Regions from separate parts of the Streptomyces sp. NPDC041191 genome, predicted to be linked through region 2. Evidence: riboswitches for the same ligand, from Rfam matches in the RefSeq annotation. Region 2 holds a riboswitch; the other holds the start of a gene.
The links. Region 2 has a riboswitch for S-adenosylmethionine ahead of thrC (threonine synthase). Riboswitches for the same ligand answer to the same signal wherever they lie in the genome.
Positions count from the first base shown of each region.

Region 1 (8,079 bases), on a different contig from region 2:
TCTCGTTCGAGGTGCGCGGTGGCCTGCTGATCCGGCAGATCCACCACTGGGCGGCGCTGATCTTCCTCGCCGGCATGTTCGTGCACATGATGCGCGTGTTCTTCACCGGCGCGTTCCGCAAGCCGCGCGAGATCAACTGGCTGTTCGGCTTCCTGCTGTTCTTCCTGGGCATGTTCACCGGCTTCACCGGCTACTCGCTCCCGGACGACCTGCTCTCCGGCACCGGTGTCCGCTTCATGCAGGGCGCGATCCTGTCCGTGCCGGTCGTCGGCACGTACCTCTCGATGTTCCTGTTCGGCGGGGAGTTCCCCGGCGGCGACTTCGTCGCCCGGTTCTACTCGGCGCACATCCTGCTGCTGCCCGGCATCATGCTGGGCCTCGTGGTCGCCCACCTCATCCTGGTGTTCGTCCACAAGCACACGCAGTTCGAGGGTCCCGGCCGCACGAACAAGAACGTCGTCGGCATGCCGCTGCTGCCCGTGTACATGGCGAAGGCCGGAGGCTTCTTCTTCCTGGTCTTCGGCGTCATCGCGGTCATCGCGGCGATCGCCTCGATCAACCCGATCTGGGCGCTCGGCCCGTACCGTCCGGACCAGGTGTCCACCGGCGCCCAGCCCGACTGGTACATGGGCTTCGCCGAGGGCCTGATCCGCGTCATGCCGGGCTGGGAGATCAACCTCTGGGGCCACACGCTCGTCCTGGGCGTGATGATCCCGCTGGCGATCTTCCCGGCGGTGCTCGGCGCGATCGCGGTCTACCCGTTCATCGAGTCCTGGATCACGGGCGACAAGCGCGAGCACCACATCGCGCAGCGCCCGCGCAACGCTCCGACGCGCACCGGTTTCGGCGTCGCCTGGATCACCGCGTACATGATCATGCTCGTGGGCGGTGGAAACGACCTCTGGGCGACCCACTTCCACCTGTCGATCAACTCGATCACCTGGTTCGTGCGGATCTTCTTCTTCGTCGGCCCGGTCATCGCGTTCATCGTCACCAAGCGGATCTGCCTCGGCCTCCAGCGCCGGGACCGGGACAAGGTGCTGCACGGCCGCGAGTCGGGCATCATCAAGCGCCTGCCGCACGGTGAGTTCGTCGAGATCCACGAGCCGCTCAGCCAGGGCGAGCTGCACCGCCTCACGGCGCACGAGCAGTACGAGCCCGCGGCACTGCCGCCGGCCGTGGACGAGAACGGCGTGGAGCGGAAGATCGGCCGCATGGAGAAGCTGCGGATCAAGCTCAACAGGGGCTACTACGGCGGGGACAGCCAGATCCCCAAGCCCACCGTCGAGGAGTACAAGGAGATCCAGAGCGGCCACGGCCACCACTGATCACCTGACGCTCCCGACGCCCTGAAGTCGCCACGGCAAGAGCCCCGTCCACACGCCGGACGGGGCTCTTCGCCGTCCCCGGGGGTCGATAGGGTGGGCCCGTATCCGTCACGCGATGATGACCGGGAGCTGCCATGGGCGCTGTGACCCCCGCTGGAGGACCCACCACGGCGGGCCGCTCCTGGCCCGTCGTCCTGGACGGCCTGCTGAGCGGCCGCGACCAGAGCGCCGAGGACACCGCCTGGGCCATGGACCGGATCCTGCGCGGCGAGGCCACCGACGCGCAGATCGCCGGGTTCGTCGTGGCCCTGCGCGCCAAGGGCGAGACCGTCGAGGAGATCACCGGCCTCGTCCGGACGATGTACGAGCACGCCCACACCATCGAGGTGCCCGGCGCCACCGTCGACATCGTGGGCACCGGCGGCGACGGCGCCAAGACCGTCAACATCTCCACCATGTCCGCGATCGTGGTCGCCGGAACGGGGGCCAAGGTCGTCAAGCACGGCAACCGCGCGGCCTCCTCCGCCTCCGGGGCCTCCGACGTCCTGGAGAAGCTCGGCGTCAACCTGGACCTGGCCCCGAAGCGGGTCGCCGAGGTCGCCGAGGAGGCCGGCGTCACCTTCTGCTTCGCCGTGAGGTTCCATCCGGCGCTGCGCCACGTCGCGACGGCCCGCAGGGAACTCGGCATCCGCACCGTCTTCAACTTCCTCGGTCCGCTCACCAACCCGGCCCGGGTGCGGGCCCAGGCGACCGGGGTGGCGGACCCCCGGATGGCCCCCATCGTCGCCGGGGTGCTCGCCGGGCGCGGCTCCTCCGCGCTCGTCTTCCGCGGTGACGACGGGCTCGACGAGCTGACCACCACCGCCACCTCGCGGGTCTGGGTGGTCCGGGACGGCGCGGTGCGGGAGGAGACCTTCGACCCCCGTGACGTCGGCATCGACCTCGTGCCGGTGGAGGCGCTGCGCGGCGCCGACGCCTCCTACAACGCCGACGTGGCCCGCCGGCTGCTCGCCGGGGAGACCGGGCCGGTGCGGGACGCGGTGCTGCTCAACTCGGCGGCGGCGCTGACGGCGCTCGAACCGGGGGAGGGCACCCTCGCGGAGCGGATCCGCGCGGGCATGGAGAAGGCCGCCGAGGCGATCGACTCCGGTGCCGCCCGGCGGGCCCTGGAGCGCTGGATCGCCGCCAGCAACGCGTAGCCCCCGCGCCGTACGGCCCCGGTCCACCATGCGGACCGGGGTCTTGCGCCGCGGCGATCATGTGGCAGGATGCTCTCCAGGTCACGAGTGACAGCGTTTTGGCCCCGGCTCGCTGTCCGGCAACCCTCCTTCCGTGGCGGGGTGCCCCGGGTGATGACCAGGCCGCAGGCAGCGAGGTCTGCGGCAAGCGCGGATCCCTCGAACACCAGGGGTCCTGGTCACCGAGGAGTTTTTTCCGTGAGCAAGCGAATGCGATAGGGCGAGTCCGCCCCTTCTTCACCCTCGGAACAGGGTCCCTTCCGCGTACCCCCGTGTCCTCCGAGGCGTCCCCCGTGCCCCGCCGTGTCCGGCCGCGTACGGGATCCACCGAAGCCGTTCCGCACCGCCCGCCGGGAGATACCGCCATGTCCGCACGCCCGCACGCTGCCACCGTCGTCGAGTCCGCCGCAGATTCCGCCGTCACCGGGCCCGCCGCCACCGAGTCCGCCGGTCCCTGCCGCCCCGCCCCGCTGCCCGTCCTCGGCCGGGACGTCACCGTCCCGCTCGTCACCGGCGGCGAGGTGACCTACGCGGCGCTCGACTACGCGGCCAGCGCCCCGGCCCTCCAGCGGGTCTGGGACGACGTCGCCGCGTACGCCCCGTACTACGGCAGCGTCCACCGCGGCGCCGGTTACCTCTCCCAGCTCTCCACCGACCTCTTCGAGAACAGCCGCGCCACCGTGGCGGAGTTCCTCGGCTGCCGCCCCGGCGACCAGGTCGTCTTCACCCGCTCCACCACCGACTCGCTCAACCTGCTCGCCGCCGCCCTCCCCGCCGGCTGCCAGGTCTTCGTCTTCGAGACCGAGCACCACGCCTCGCTCCTGCCCTGGGGCGACGCCCGGGTGACGTACCTCGACGCGCCGCGCACCCCCGAGCAGGCCGTCGGGACCCTGGAGCGCGCCCTCGCGGAACGGGACCCCCACGGCCCCGCCCTGGTCTGCGTCACCGGCGCCTCCAACGTCACCGGCGAGCTGTGGCCGGTGCGGGAGCTGGCCGCCGCCGCCCACGCGCACGGCGCCCGGATCGTGCTCGACGCCGCCCAGCTCGCGCCCCACCACCCGGTCTCCGTGGCGGACCTCGACGTGGACTGGGTCGCCTTCTCCGGGCACAAGCTGTACGCGCCCTTCGGCTCCGGCGTCCTCGCCGGCCGCGCCGACTGGCTCCAGGACGCCGAGCCCTACCTCGCGGGCGGCGGCGCCTCCCGCACGGTGACGCGCCGGGCCGACGGCGGCGTGGACGTGGAGTGGCACACCACCGCGGCCCGCCACGAGGCCGGTTCCCCGAACGTCATCGGCGTCCTCGCGATCGCCTCCGCCTGCAAGGCGCTCGACGAGGCCGGCTTCGACGCCCTCGTCGAGCGCGAGAACCGCCTGGTCGCCCGGGTCCGCGCGGGCCTGGCGGAGGTCCCCGAGGTCAGGGTCCTCTCGCTCTTCGGCGACGACGCCCCGCGCGTCGGCGTCATCTCCTTCGTCGTGGAGGGCTGGAACAGCTCCCACTTCGCCGCCGCCCTCTCCGCCGAGTACGGCATCGGCGTCCGCGACGGCCTCTTCTGCGCCCACCCGCTGGTCCGCACCCTGCTCGGCGGCGACCCGCGGGACCCGGGCGAGTGCGGCGCCCCCGAGGCGGCGCCGGGGGAGAGGTCCCTCAACGCCGTACGGGTCAGCTTCGGCGCCGGCACCCCCGACGAGCACGTGGAGCGGTTCGTCGGCGCCGTGAAGGAGCTGGTCCGGGACGGCGCCCGGTGGAAGTACCGCACCGAGGACGGCCGTTGCGTCCCGGACCGCGGCTGAGTACTCACTCGTACGGGTGAAGGGGGCCTCCCGCCCGGGAGGCCCCCTCCGTCTGCCGCCGTGAAGCGCCTCAGGACTCCAGGCCGATGGCGAAGGCCGCCTCCAGGTCGTGCTGCGAGTACGTGCGGAACGCGACGTGCGTGTCCGTCGCCTCGACGCCCGGGATCTTGCTGATGCTGCCGGGGATCACGTCCGCCAGGTCGTCGTGGCGGGGCACCCGGACCATGGCGATCAGGTCGTACGTGCCGGTCACCGAGAAGACCTCGCTGACGCTGTCGAGCGCCGCGATCGACTCGGCGATCTCGGGGATGCGGTCCACGCTGGTCTTGATGAGCACGATCGCGCTGATCACGGCTGGCTTTCTCCCTCGGTGGCCGCGGCTGTGGCCTTCACTCTATCCCCACCCCGGTGGCGCACCCAGGCGTAGAGGAAGCCGAGCGAGAAGCCCACCACATGGGCCAGGTACGCGACGCCGGGACCGGCCCCCGCCGTCCGCGCGGCCAGCCACTGGAGCGCGAACCAGAAGACCAGCACGATCCACGCGGGGAAGCGCAGCGGCAGGAAGAAGAGGAAGGGGAAGAGGCTGGTGACCCGCGAGCGCGGGAAGAGGAAGAGGAAGGCCCCGAGCACACCGGAGATCGCCCCCGACGCCCCCACCAGGGTCTGCTCGCTGTCCGCGTGCGCCATCGCGTAGCCGACGAGGGCGAGGCAGCCGGTCCCCAGGTAGAAGAGGGCGTACTCGACCGACCCCATGCGCTCCTCGGCCATCGCGCCGAAGACGTGGAGGAAGAGCATGTTCCCCAGGAGGTGGAGCCAGCCGCCGTGGACGAAGAGCGCGGTGAGCGGGGTGAGCAGGGCGCGCGGATCGCCGCTCACCAGCTCGGCGGGGACGACGCCCCAGCGGCGGAAGTGGGAGCCCTGGGCGGCGAGGAGGGCGTCGCCCGTGCCGTGCGCCGGGTGGAGCCCGGAGACCGGGCCGATCGCGAAGAGGAGGCAGCAGGCGGCGATCAGCCCGTACGTCACCACGGGACCGCCGCGGACGCCCCGCAGGACGCCGCGGGCCGCGCTTCGCCATTCGATCACGGACAGATCATCGCGTACCGGGGGCGAAGGGGACAGAGTGCCTCGCCGTGTTCCGGCCTTCCCGCGAGGCCGTAGTGTGGCGGACAGTACGACCGCAGTTCGACGGCGCACCGCGGCTCCCGCACCTGGTATCCCGCAACAGGAAGAAGGACGGCACGATGACGACGGTTCCCCTGCCGACCGCCGAGACCCGCTGGCGCTGCACGCTCTGCGGCAACCTCACCCGCTTCGACGTGACCCGCTCGTCCAAGGTGGTCGAGTACGTCCATCTGGACCTCGCCGGAGAACCGACGGTCGAGGAGCGGCAGGTGGTCAGTGAGACCATCGAGTCGGTCCGCTGCCGCTGGTGCAACGCGGTGGACCGGATCGAACTGGTGGACAGGCCGGGCGCCGCTTCCTGAAGGACGGCGCGGACGACATAGGGGTGACGGATCGTGGAGCAGCCCGCGCACGGTGGAGAGCCGGCCGGCGCGGCAGGTGACGCTGCCGAGACGCTCGACCACCCACTGCCGGAGGCCGTGCGGCGGAAGGTCGTCGCGCTGGTCGCGGACGCCTTCGGCGGACTGACCGTCACGGAGCTGCCCGCGCCCCTGCGGCAGTACGCCCGGTTCACCGCGAGCCGGCGGGCCAAGTTCGCCGGCAACGCGATGGCGGCGGCCCTGGAGGGCGACCCGGTCTTCCGGCAGCGGATCGGCGAACGGTTCCGGCAGGACCAGCCCGAGCTGACCGGAGCCCTGGAGAGCGGCACCCCGCCGGCGGCGGCCGACCCCGTCGACGTGGCGGCGGCCGCCTACGTGCTGCGCCCGCCCGGCTGGGTCAAGCTGGTCGCCGCCGCGGGCGAGGAGGCCGAGCGGGCCGACGCCGAGCGGGCCGACGAGGCGGGCCGGCGCGAACTGGAGCGGCTGCGCGGGGAACTCGCCGCGGCCAGGGACCGCTCCCGGGACGAGACCGAGCAGTTGAGGCACGACCTCGACGCGGCCCGCAGGGAGGCGGAGTCCTACCACCGCAAGCTGCGCAGCGCCCTGAGCGACGTCAAGCGCGGCGAGGCGGCGCTGCGCAGGGTCCAGGGCGAGATCGAGGCCGCGCGCGCGGAGGCGGCGGCCCGGGTGTCGGCCGCCGAGAGCGAGAGCCGGCGGCTCAGGGCCAGGCTCGGCGAGGTCGAGGCGGCCCTGGAGGCGAGCCGCAGGAGCGCCCGCGAGGGCCGCTCGGTGGAGGACATGCGGCTGCGGCTCCTCCTGGACACGGTCCTCGACGCGGCACAGGGGCTGCGCCGCGAACTCGCGCTGCCGCCCGTCTCGACGCATCCGGCGGACACCGTGGACGCGGTGGAGCCGGGGCGGATGTCCCCGAAGGACATCGCGGCGCGGGCGCTCTCCGAGACCGACCCGGCCCTGCTCGACCAGCTCCTGACGCTGCCGCAGACCCATCTGGTCGTCGACGGCTACAACGTCACCAAGACCGGCTATCCGACGATGCCGCTGGAGAAGCAGCGGCTGCGGCTGCTCGGCGGGCTCTCGGCCCTCGCGGCCCGTTCGGGCGCCGAGGTCACCTGTGTCTTCGACGGGGCGGAGCTGGCGGCCCCGGTGCTGCTGGCGCCGCCGCGCGGGGTGCGGGTGCTGTTCTCCAAGGCCGGGGTCACGGCGGACGAGTTGATCCGGCAGCTGGTGCGGGCGGAGCCGCCCGGCCGGCCGGTGGTGGTGGTCTCCACGGACCGCGAGGTGGCCGACGGGGTGGCGAAGGCGGGTGCGCGGCCGGTGCCGTCCGCCTTGTTGCTGAAGCGGCTTTCGCGGCTCTCGTGACCTGTGTCAACTCGTGGACCTTATGACCGGTTTCTGGACGGCGCACCGTCAAGTACCCCTCACTGCCCGTACGGTGGGTGTGAACAAAGTGCCGGGTGGGCGAGATTTTTGCCGTCGGGATTTGAACTGATCACAACTTGGTCACTAGGGTCAGGGCTCGAACCTTCGCGCGGTTGATCACCCATCCGGGGTGACGGCGGAGGAACCGCCCGCCCCTGACCGGCCGGGCGGCTCTGAGGAAGAAGGAGCTCGCCTTCGTGGCGTCCCACCGTCGACCCAAGCAGCCGAGCCGCACCCGCGTGACCGTGCTCACGGTGACCGCGGCCGCGGCCGTCGCCTTCACCGCCCAGTCCGGCGCCCAGGCGGCCCCAGCCAAGCCCAAGATCGACGAGGTCAAGTCGAAGGTCGACAAGCTGCACCACGAGGCCGAGGAGGCCACGGAGCAGTACAACCAGGCCGACGAGCGCCGCGGCGAGCTGCAGAAGGAGGTCGGGGACCTCCAGGACAAGGTGGCCCGCGGCCAGCAGGAGCTCAACGTCCTGCGCGACCAGATCGGTTCGGTCGCCAGCGCCCAGTACCGCTCCGGCGGCATCGACCCGGCGCTCCAGCTCTTCCTCTCCGCCGACCCGGACACCTATCTCGACAAGGCGTCCGCGATCGACCAGCTGAGCGCCCAGCAGGCCGACGTGCTCACCTCGATCCAGGCCAAGCAGCGCACGCTCGCGCAGCAGCGCGCCGAGGCCACCGCGAAGCTCGCCGACCTCGAGGACGTCCGCAAGACCCTCGGCGAGAAGAAGCAGAAGTTCCAGGGCAAGCTCGCCGAGGCCCGCAAGCTCCTCGA
Region 1 covers NZ_JBVIZC010000001.1:340,120-348,198, reverse strand. Annotated here, with positions in the region: gene qcrB (cytochrome bc1 complex cytochrome b subunit) at 1-1,328, shown strand, start outside; gene trpD (anthranilate phosphoribosyltransferase) at 1,463-2,527, shown strand; SAM riboswitch class IV at 2,607-2,723, shown strand; gene ACZ6AQ_RS01530 (aminotransferase class V-fold PLP-dependent enzyme) at 2,932-4,356, shown strand; gene ACZ6AQ_RS01525 (Lrp/AsnC family transcriptional regulator) at 4,427-4,708, opposite strand; gene ACZ6AQ_RS01520 (rhomboid family intramembrane serine protease) at 4,705-5,439, opposite strand; gene ACZ6AQ_RS01515 (hypothetical protein) at 5,598-5,840, shown strand; gene ACZ6AQ_RS01510 (NYN domain-containing protein) at 5,874-7,238, shown strand; gene ACZ6AQ_RS01505 (C40 family peptidase) at 7,496-8,079, shown strand, end outside.
Region 1: linked by a shared signal. The riboswitch ahead of ACZ6AQ_RS01530 (aminotransferase class V-fold PLP-dependent enzyme) and the one ahead of thrC (threonine synthase) in region 2 are both predicted to bind S-adenosylmethionine.

Region 2 (8,079 bases):
TCAGCAGCGGCTTGCCCGACTGCATGACCTTCTCCAGGAGCGGGAGCAGGTCCTTCACGGAGGAGATCTTGGAGTTGACGATCAGGAGGTAGGGGTCGTCGAGCGACGCCTCCATGCGCTCCATGTCGGTGGCGAAGTACGCCGAGATGTAGCCCTTGTCGAAGCGCATGCCCTCGGTGAGTTCCAGCTCCAGACCGAAGGTCTGGGACTCCTCGACGGTGATGACGCCTTCCTTGCCGACCTTGTCCATCGCCTCGGCGATGAGCTCGCCGATCTGGGTGTCGGCGGCGGAGATGGAGGCCGTGGAGGCGATCTGCTCCTTGGTCTCGACATCCTTCGCCTGCTCGAGCAGGGCGCCGGAGACGGCCTCGACGGCCTTCTCGATGCCGCGCTTGAGGGCCATCGGGTTGGCACCGGCGGCGACGTTGCGGAGGCCCTCGCGGACGAGCGCCTGGGCGAGGACGGTGGCGGTGGTCGTACCGTCGCCGGCGACGTCGTCCGTCTTCTTGGCGACTTCCTTGACCAGCTCGGCGCCGATCTTCTCGTACGGGTCCTCGAGCTCGATCTCCTTGGCGATGGAAACACCGTCGTTGGTGATCGTGGGGGCACCCCACTTCTTCTCGAGGACGACGTTGCGGCCCTTGGGGCCGAGGGTGACCTTGACGGCGTCAGCGAGCTGGTTCATGCCGCGCTCGAGACCGCGCCGGGCCTCCTCGTCGAACGCGATGATCTTGGCCATGTGAAGTGGTCCTCCCGGACATGGGGTGGATAACGCTCCAGGACCGCGCCGACGCCCGCGACGGACGGCCTCCGGTTGCTCCGCGCGGTTCCTTGCCCCACGCGGCCGACGGCCTCGCCTGCCCGATCCTCGTAGCACTCTCACCTTCCGAGTGCTAACGCCAATGATTAGCACTCGCCCTATGAGAGTGCAAGCGACTCTCGGGTTTCGGGCGGGGAGCCGGGGGTTCCGGAAGGCGGCGCGGAGGACCCGGCGGACGGGGGCCCGGGCGTACGGAGCCCCGAAGGAGCGGGCGCCCGGCCCGGAAGCCGCCCCGCCCCGCACACGCGAGAGGGGCCCGCGTCCCCTTGGGGATGCGGGCCCCTCGACGGCGTTGCGTCGGTGGCCGATCGCGCCGCGCTCAGACGGCGAGCTTGACCATGTCCGCCTGCGGACCCTTCTGGCCCTGCGAGATCTCGAACTCGACTCGCTGTCCTTCTTCGAGGCTGCGGTAGCCATCCATCTGGATCGCGCTGTAGTGGACGAAAACATCCGCACCACCGTCGACCGCGATGAAGCCGTAGCCCTTCTCCGCGTTGAACCACTTGACGGTGCCCTGAGCCATGCCTAACTCCCCTGTTACTGGCCCTTGCGCGGGGCCGCACTTCACGAACCCCGGGTCAGACCCTGCGCCGGAACGCGTCGACCGCGGCTGAATGTATCTGCCCAACTGCCCTCTGCAACAGGCCGTTCGAGCGAGAATTCTGGGCACGCCAGAAAGGAGGAAAGGGAGAATCCCTTGAATGTCCGGGCAAGTCGGGCCCGGCAAAGCGCGCAGAAGGTGCACAACGCGCGCACGGTTTGGCCACTTCTTGTCATGTCGGGGGGCGTTCTCATATGCGCCCGGCATGAGCGACGGAGGGGGCTTCCCCAACTCTACCGCGCTCAACCATACAGAATTGCCCCTTCCGCTTATGGATGCGGAAGGGGCAATTCGAGGATGGTTCACGGGCGATCCGAAAAGGACGGACCCGGAAGAACGGAGCGGAAGGGGCGGGCCGGCGGGGACGCCCGGCCCGCCGTTCAGCAGCCTCCGGCGACCGCCGGGATGATCGAGACGCCCGCGCCGTCCGGGGTGGCCGTCTCCAGGCCCTGCTCGAAGCGCACGTCGTCGTCGTTCACGTAGACGTTGACGAAGCGGCGCAGCCTGCCCTGGTCGTCCAGGACGCGGGCGGCGATGCCCGTGTGGTTCTTCTCCAGGTCAGCGATGACCTCGGCGAGGGTCGCGCCCTCGGCCGGGACCTCGGACCGTCCGCCGGTGTAGGTGCGGAGGATGGTGGGGATGCGGACGTTCACGGCCATGACTTCGTCACCTTTCGGGGGCTGGGGGGCTTCAGTGCGCCAGGCCGGCGTCGCGGAACGCGTCCAGGCTCGGGCGGATGGTGGCGGTCGCCTGCGAGGTGTCGGCCACCGCGTCCAGGGTCTTGAGGCCGTCGCCGGTGTTGAGGACGACGGTGGTCAGCTCCGGGTCGAGGAGGCCGTTCTCCACGAGCTTGCGGGTGACGCCGACGGTCACGCCGCCCGCCGTCTCCGCGAAGATGCCCTCGGTCCGCGCGAGCAGCTTGATCGCGTCCACGACCTGCTCGTCGTTCACGTCCTCCACGGCGCCGCCGGTGCGGCGGGCGATGTCGAGGACGTACGGGCCGTCGGCCGGGTTGCCGATCGCGAGCGACTTGGCGATCGTGTTCGGCTTCTGCGGGCGGACCACGTCGTGGCCGGCCTTGTAGGCGGCGGAGACCGGGGAGCAGCCCTCGGCCTGGGCGCCGAAGATCCTGTACGGCTTGTCCTCGACCAGGCCCAGCTTGACGAGCTCCTGGAGCCCCTTGTCGATCTTGGTGAGCTGGGAGCCGGACGCGATCGGGATGACGAGCTGGTCCGGGATCACCCAGCCGAGCTGCTCGCAGATCTCGTACGCGAGCGTCTTGGAGCCCTCGCCGTAGTACGGGCGCAGGTTGACGTTCACGAAGCCCCAGCCCTCGCCGAGCGGGTCGCCGATCAGCTCCGAGCAGAAGCGGTTCACGTCGTCGTAGTTGCCCTCGATGGCGACGAGGTCCCCGCCGTAGACGCCGGCCATGACGACCTTGCCCTGCTCCAGGTCGTGCGGGATGAACACGCAGGAGCGGAAGCCGGCGCGGGCGGCGGCGGCGCCGACGGCGCCGGCCAGGTTGCCGGTGGAGGAGCAGGAGAGGGTGGTGAAGCCGAAGGCGCGGGCGGCCTCGATGGCCTGGGCGACGACCCGGTCCTTGAAGGAGTGGGTCGGGTTGCCCGAGTCGTCCTTGACGAAGAGCTTCCCGGGGGCGACGCCGATCTCGCGGGCGAGGTTGTCGGCCTTGACGAGCGGGGTCCAGCCGGGGTTCAGGTTCGGCTTCTCGGCCACGTCGGCGGGGACGGGCAGGAGGGGGGCGTAGCGCCAGATGCTGGCGGGGCCGGCCTCGATCCGCTTCCGCAGTGCCTCGGGGTCGCCGGTCGGCAGGTCGTAGGCCACTTCGAGCGGCCCGAAACAGAGGGCGCAGGCGAAGATCGGGCCGAGGGCGAAGACTTCACCGCATTCGCGACAGGAGAGTCCGGTCGCGGGACCGAGGTCGACGGCGGTGGAGGGTGCGACGGTCTGTACAGCCATGGAGGCGAGGCCCTTTCTCCTCATCTTTCCCATGACGAATTTTTCGCCATGAGACGGATTTGGCACCTTCCCTAGCCGGTGGACCCCGATGGAGTACGAGACTGACCGACTGGAGGGTTGCCGGGGCTTCAACGGGCCGTTTCCCTCTGCCCCTCTGGATGAGCGGTATTCGGTTGTGAAGCGCGGTGGACTTTCGTTCCTGCGCTCCGGCGCGGATGCCACCCCGAAGTGCGGAGGGCGGTCGCGTTGTTCAAGACTGTAACCGAAGGCCCGGGCGCTTGGACGGCCCGTCCGAACCGCGAGATGGAGATCACGTGCTGGAAGAGGTGGAGCGCTGGCTGGCCCGGCGGTCCTGGTCCGTGGCGGACCGGCCGATGGAGCGGATCCTCGCCGCCAAGCGTGCGACGACGGTCAGCGTGGTGCTGCCGGCGCTGAACGAGGAGGCGACGGTCGGGGACATCGTCACCGTGATCCGGCGCGAGCTGATGTCGGAGTCGGTGCCGCTCGTCGACGAACTGGTGGTGGTCGACTCGGGCTCCACCGACCGCACGGCGGAGGTCGCGGCGGCGGCCGGCGCCCGGGTGGTCGCGCGGGACGCGGTCCTCCCCCGGATACCGGCCGTGCCCGGCAAGGGCGAGGTCCTGTGGCGGTCGCTGATGGCGACCGACGGGGACGTGGTGTGCTTCGTGGACGCGGACCTGCGGGACTTCTCCGCCGACTTCGTCACGGGGATCGTCGGCCCGCTCCTGACCGACCCGGAGGTCCACCTCGTCAAGGCGATGTACGACCGTCCGCTGGACGGCGTCCCCGGCCAGGGCGGCCGGGTGACGGAGCTGATGGCGCGCCCGCTGCTCAACCTGCACTGGCCGCAGCTGGCCGGCTTCGTCCAGCCGCTCGGCGGCGAGTACGCGGCCCGCCGCTCGCTCCTGGAGCGGCTGCCCTTCCCGGTCGGCTACGGGGTGGAGCTGGGCCTCCTCGTGGACGCGCTCCACACGGTGGGCCTGGACGCGCTCGCACAGGTGGACGTGGGGGTGCGCAAGCACCGGAACCAGGACGGGCACGCGCTGGGCCGGATGGCGGCGACCATCTACCGGACGGCGCAGCTGCGGCTCTCGCGGGGGCACCTGGTGCGGCCGTGGCTGACCCAGTTCGAGCGCGGCGAGCGGGGTTTCGAGCCGCGCACGTACGCGGTGGACACGGAGGAGCGGCCGCCGATGGCAGGGATCGCGGAGTACGCGCGGCGCCGCGTGGCGTAACGCCGTCCGATGATTCGCTTTGCCTACATTTCTTCCCCATGGGCTTCGGACAACGTATGGGCAGGGCGCTGACGGCGACGGCCCTGGCGGCGGTCGCGCTGGTACCGGTCGCGGCGGGCCCCGCGCCCGCCTCGGCGCCGCCGGGCCCCGCGCCCGCCGCGGCGCCGCCGGGCCCCGCGCCCGCGTCGGCGGCGTCGGGCCCCGCGTCGGCGGCACGAGGCCCCGGGAACCGCGCCGTCCTCCCGGCCACCGCCCCGGCACCGGCGCCCGCCCCGCCCGGAGCCCGGCCCCGGCCCCGGGGGAGCGCCGAGCGGCTGTGGCTGCTCGGCGGGCTCGTGGCGGCGCTGGCGGGAACGGGGTGGGTGGCGAGGGCGGCGCTGCGGAGCAGAACCGCCCCTTGACCGGCCGGGGCCGCTCCCCGGCGGACCGGCCCCGCTCCCGGCCCGGGGCCCTCCCCCGTCGGGCCCGGGACCGCCCTCCGCCCGGCCCGGAGCCGCCCCCTCCCGGCCCGATCGCCTCCGTGACCCTCCGTGGCCGGAACTCCCCCGTCTCGTATCCGTACGTTTGAGCGTTTACGGGACGGGCTAGGTTCGCCACATGGCTACTGTGCTCGTGGCATCCAACCGGGGTCCGGTCTCGTACACGCTCGGCGAGGACGGTTCGCTCGACACCCGGAGGGGTGGCGGCGGCCTGGTCTCCGGGCTGAGCGCCGTCTCCTCGCAGGACAGCCTGTGGGTGTGCGCGGCCCTCGGCGAGGGCGACCGGGAGGCGGTCCGGCGCGGCGTCGGCGAGCCCGGCGTGCGGATGCTGGACATCGACCCGGCCGTGTACGACGGCGCGTACAACGGCATCGCGAACTCGGTGCTGTGGTTCCTCCACCACCACCTGTACGACATCCCGCGCGAGCCCGCCTTCGACGCGGGGTTCCGGCGCCGCTGGGAGGCGTACCGCGCCTACAACCGCGCCTTCGCGGAGGCGCTGGCGGCCGAGGCGGACGAGGGCGCGGCGGTCCTGGTGCAGGACTACCACCTGGCGCTGGTCCCCGGGCAGCTCCGCGAGCTGCGCCCGGACCTGCGGATCTCGCACTTCACCCACACCCCGTGGGCCTCCCCCGCGTACCTGGGGATGCTGCCGGACGACATCCGCGAGGAGCTGCTGTGGGGCATGCTCGGCGCGGACGAGGTGGGGTTCCACACTCGGGCCTGGGCCGACTGCTTCACGAGCGGCGCGCCCGTCGAGGGCACCGGGACGCGCGTCGCGGTGCATCCGCTCGGCGTCGACGCCGAGGAGCTGCGGGCGCTTGCGTACCGGCCGGCCGTGGACGAGCGGCTGGCGGAGCTGCGGGCCGAGGTCGGCGACCGGAAGACCATCGTCCGCGTCGACCGCACCGAGCTGTCGAAGAACATCCTGCGCGGCCTGCTCGCCTACCGGGAACTCCTGAACGCGCACCCCGAGTGGCGCGGCCGGGTGGTCCACCTGGCGTCGGCGTACCCCTCGCGCCAGGACCTGGAGGTGTACCGCTCGTACACGGCCTCGGTGGCGGCGCTCGCGGAGGAGATCAACGCCGAGTTCGGCACGGAGGACTGGACCCCGGTCCTCGTCTCGGTGAAGGACGACTTCGTCCGCTCGCTCGCGGCCTACCGCCTCGCGGACGTGGCCCTGGTGAACCCGGTCCGCGACGGCATGAACCTGGTGGCCAAGGAGATACCGGTGGTCTCGGAGGCGGGCTGCGCCCTGGTCCTGTCCCGGGGGGCGGGTGCGTACGAGGAACTGCGCGAGGACGCCCTGACGGTGAACCCCTTCGACGTGTCGGAGACGGCGGAGGCCCTCCACACCGCCCTCTCGATGCCCGCGCCCGAACGCGCCGACCGCACCAAGCGCCTGGCGGCGGCGGCCACGGCCCTGCCGCCGCAGCGCTGGTTCCTGGACCAGTTGGAGGCGCTCAGGAATCCGGGGCAGCCCTGACGGGTACGGCGGCGCGGCCCGCGCCGCTCACGCGTCGCTGTCGTCGCCGCCGTCGATGACGGTCAGCCCGGGGCCCTTCTGCCGGTACGGGTCGGGGGCGTCCTCGGGGATGCCCTGGATCGCCCGGCCCTGGGCGGCCCCGTTGCCGTTGAAGACGAAGTCGGGGCGGAGGCGCCAGTCCCGGCCGTCGGGGTAGATGAACCCCGCTTCCGCGAGCTGCTTGAGGGCTCTCGACACCGTCGGCTGCGACATGCCCACCTGCTCGGCGAACTTGGCCTGGGTGTCCACCCGCACGAGCCCGTGGTCCTTGCGGTTCTGCAGGGCGCACATTTTGTGGAACAGCTTGTAGCACGCTCCGCTGAGGTCGGCCTCGGCGAGGGCGTCGTGGGCCTCGTACCCCATCGTGGTGAACCCACCTCCCCGGAACCAGAGCCCGTACGCGGCACCCACCGACGAGTGCACGGTGAGGTCCTGCACCTCTCCCGTGGTTCGGTTGACCGTCTCGATCCTGGTCACTCGTCGGACCGCGCGCAAAGGGTACCTCCGTGACTGGATGAAATCACCCAGGGCTGGATAGCTTCTGCCGAACCTTTCGACATCTCATTCATTCTCGCATGAAGAACTAAGCAAGAGTCGGCACTTTATTCAGTTTCGCATGAAAAACCTGCGTACCTGCAACGTGACCCAGACATCCGCGCAGGTCAGCGCCCTGCCCGGGTCGCTCCGTCTTAAGGAGGTAAGCGCACCCGCCGTACGGGAGCCCCTGCGGTACTCGCTCCGCTCCGTTCCTCGGGGGTGCCCCACCCCCGCCACGGGGACGCGCGGGCCGTCGTGGGCCGGGGCCGGTGGCATCGGGGAAAGGCGTGGCCGGGGCCGGTGGGTGGTCGCCGTGCACACGTGGCGGACGCCCGTCCGGCTCTCCCGCCGTCCGGGCGGGCTGTCGTGGGCCGGGGTCACGACGGGGCCGGGGGCAGCCGGGCGGCTCCTGACGGTGCGGGAGCGCTGACCGGTTCCGGTCCGGCCGGGCCTCTCGTACCGCCCGCCGGTCAGCCGCCCCGTACCGCCTCCGCGAGCGCCTCCAGGAGGGCCACGACGCCGGCCGGGCCCGGGACCGAGAGGTCCGCGCGGCCGGAGAGTTCCGGGACCTCGCCGGAGTCGCTGCACACCAGGAGGCCCGGGGTGCCGTCGGCGCGGAGCTTCTCGACGGCGGCGAAGGCGGGCAGGTCGCCCAGGTCGTCACCCGCGTAGAGCACGGACCCGGCCCCCGTCTCCCGGACGTACCCGCCGAGCGCCACGCCCTTGTCCACGCCGGGGGGCCGCAGTTCGAGGACCATCCGGCCGGGCTCCAGGACGAGCCCGTGGCGGGCGGCCAGCTCGGCGAGCGGGCCCTTCAGCGCAGCGAAGGCGCCCTCGGGGTCGGCGGCCCGGCGGGTGTGGACCGCGACCGCGCGGCCCTTCTC
Region 2 covers NZ_JBVIZC010000002.1:468,529-476,607, forward strand. Annotated here, with positions in the region: gene groL (chaperonin GroEL) at 1-739, opposite strand, end outside; gene ACZ6AQ_RS05325 (cold-shock protein) at 1,140-1,343, opposite strand; gene ACZ6AQ_RS05330 (MoaD/ThiS family protein) at 1,802-2,080, opposite strand; gene thrC (threonine synthase) at 2,112-3,398, opposite strand; SAM riboswitch class I at 3,416-3,563, opposite strand; gene ACZ6AQ_RS05340 (glucosyl-3-phosphoglycerate synthase) at 3,713-4,654, shown strand; gene ACZ6AQ_RS05345 (hypothetical protein) at 4,693-5,055, shown strand; gene ACZ6AQ_RS05350 (alpha,alpha-trehalose-phosphate synthase (UDP-forming)) at 5,252-6,619, shown strand; gene ACZ6AQ_RS05355 (helix-turn-helix domain-containing protein) at 6,647-7,135, opposite strand; gene otsB (trehalose-phosphatase) at 7,666-8,079, opposite strand, start outside.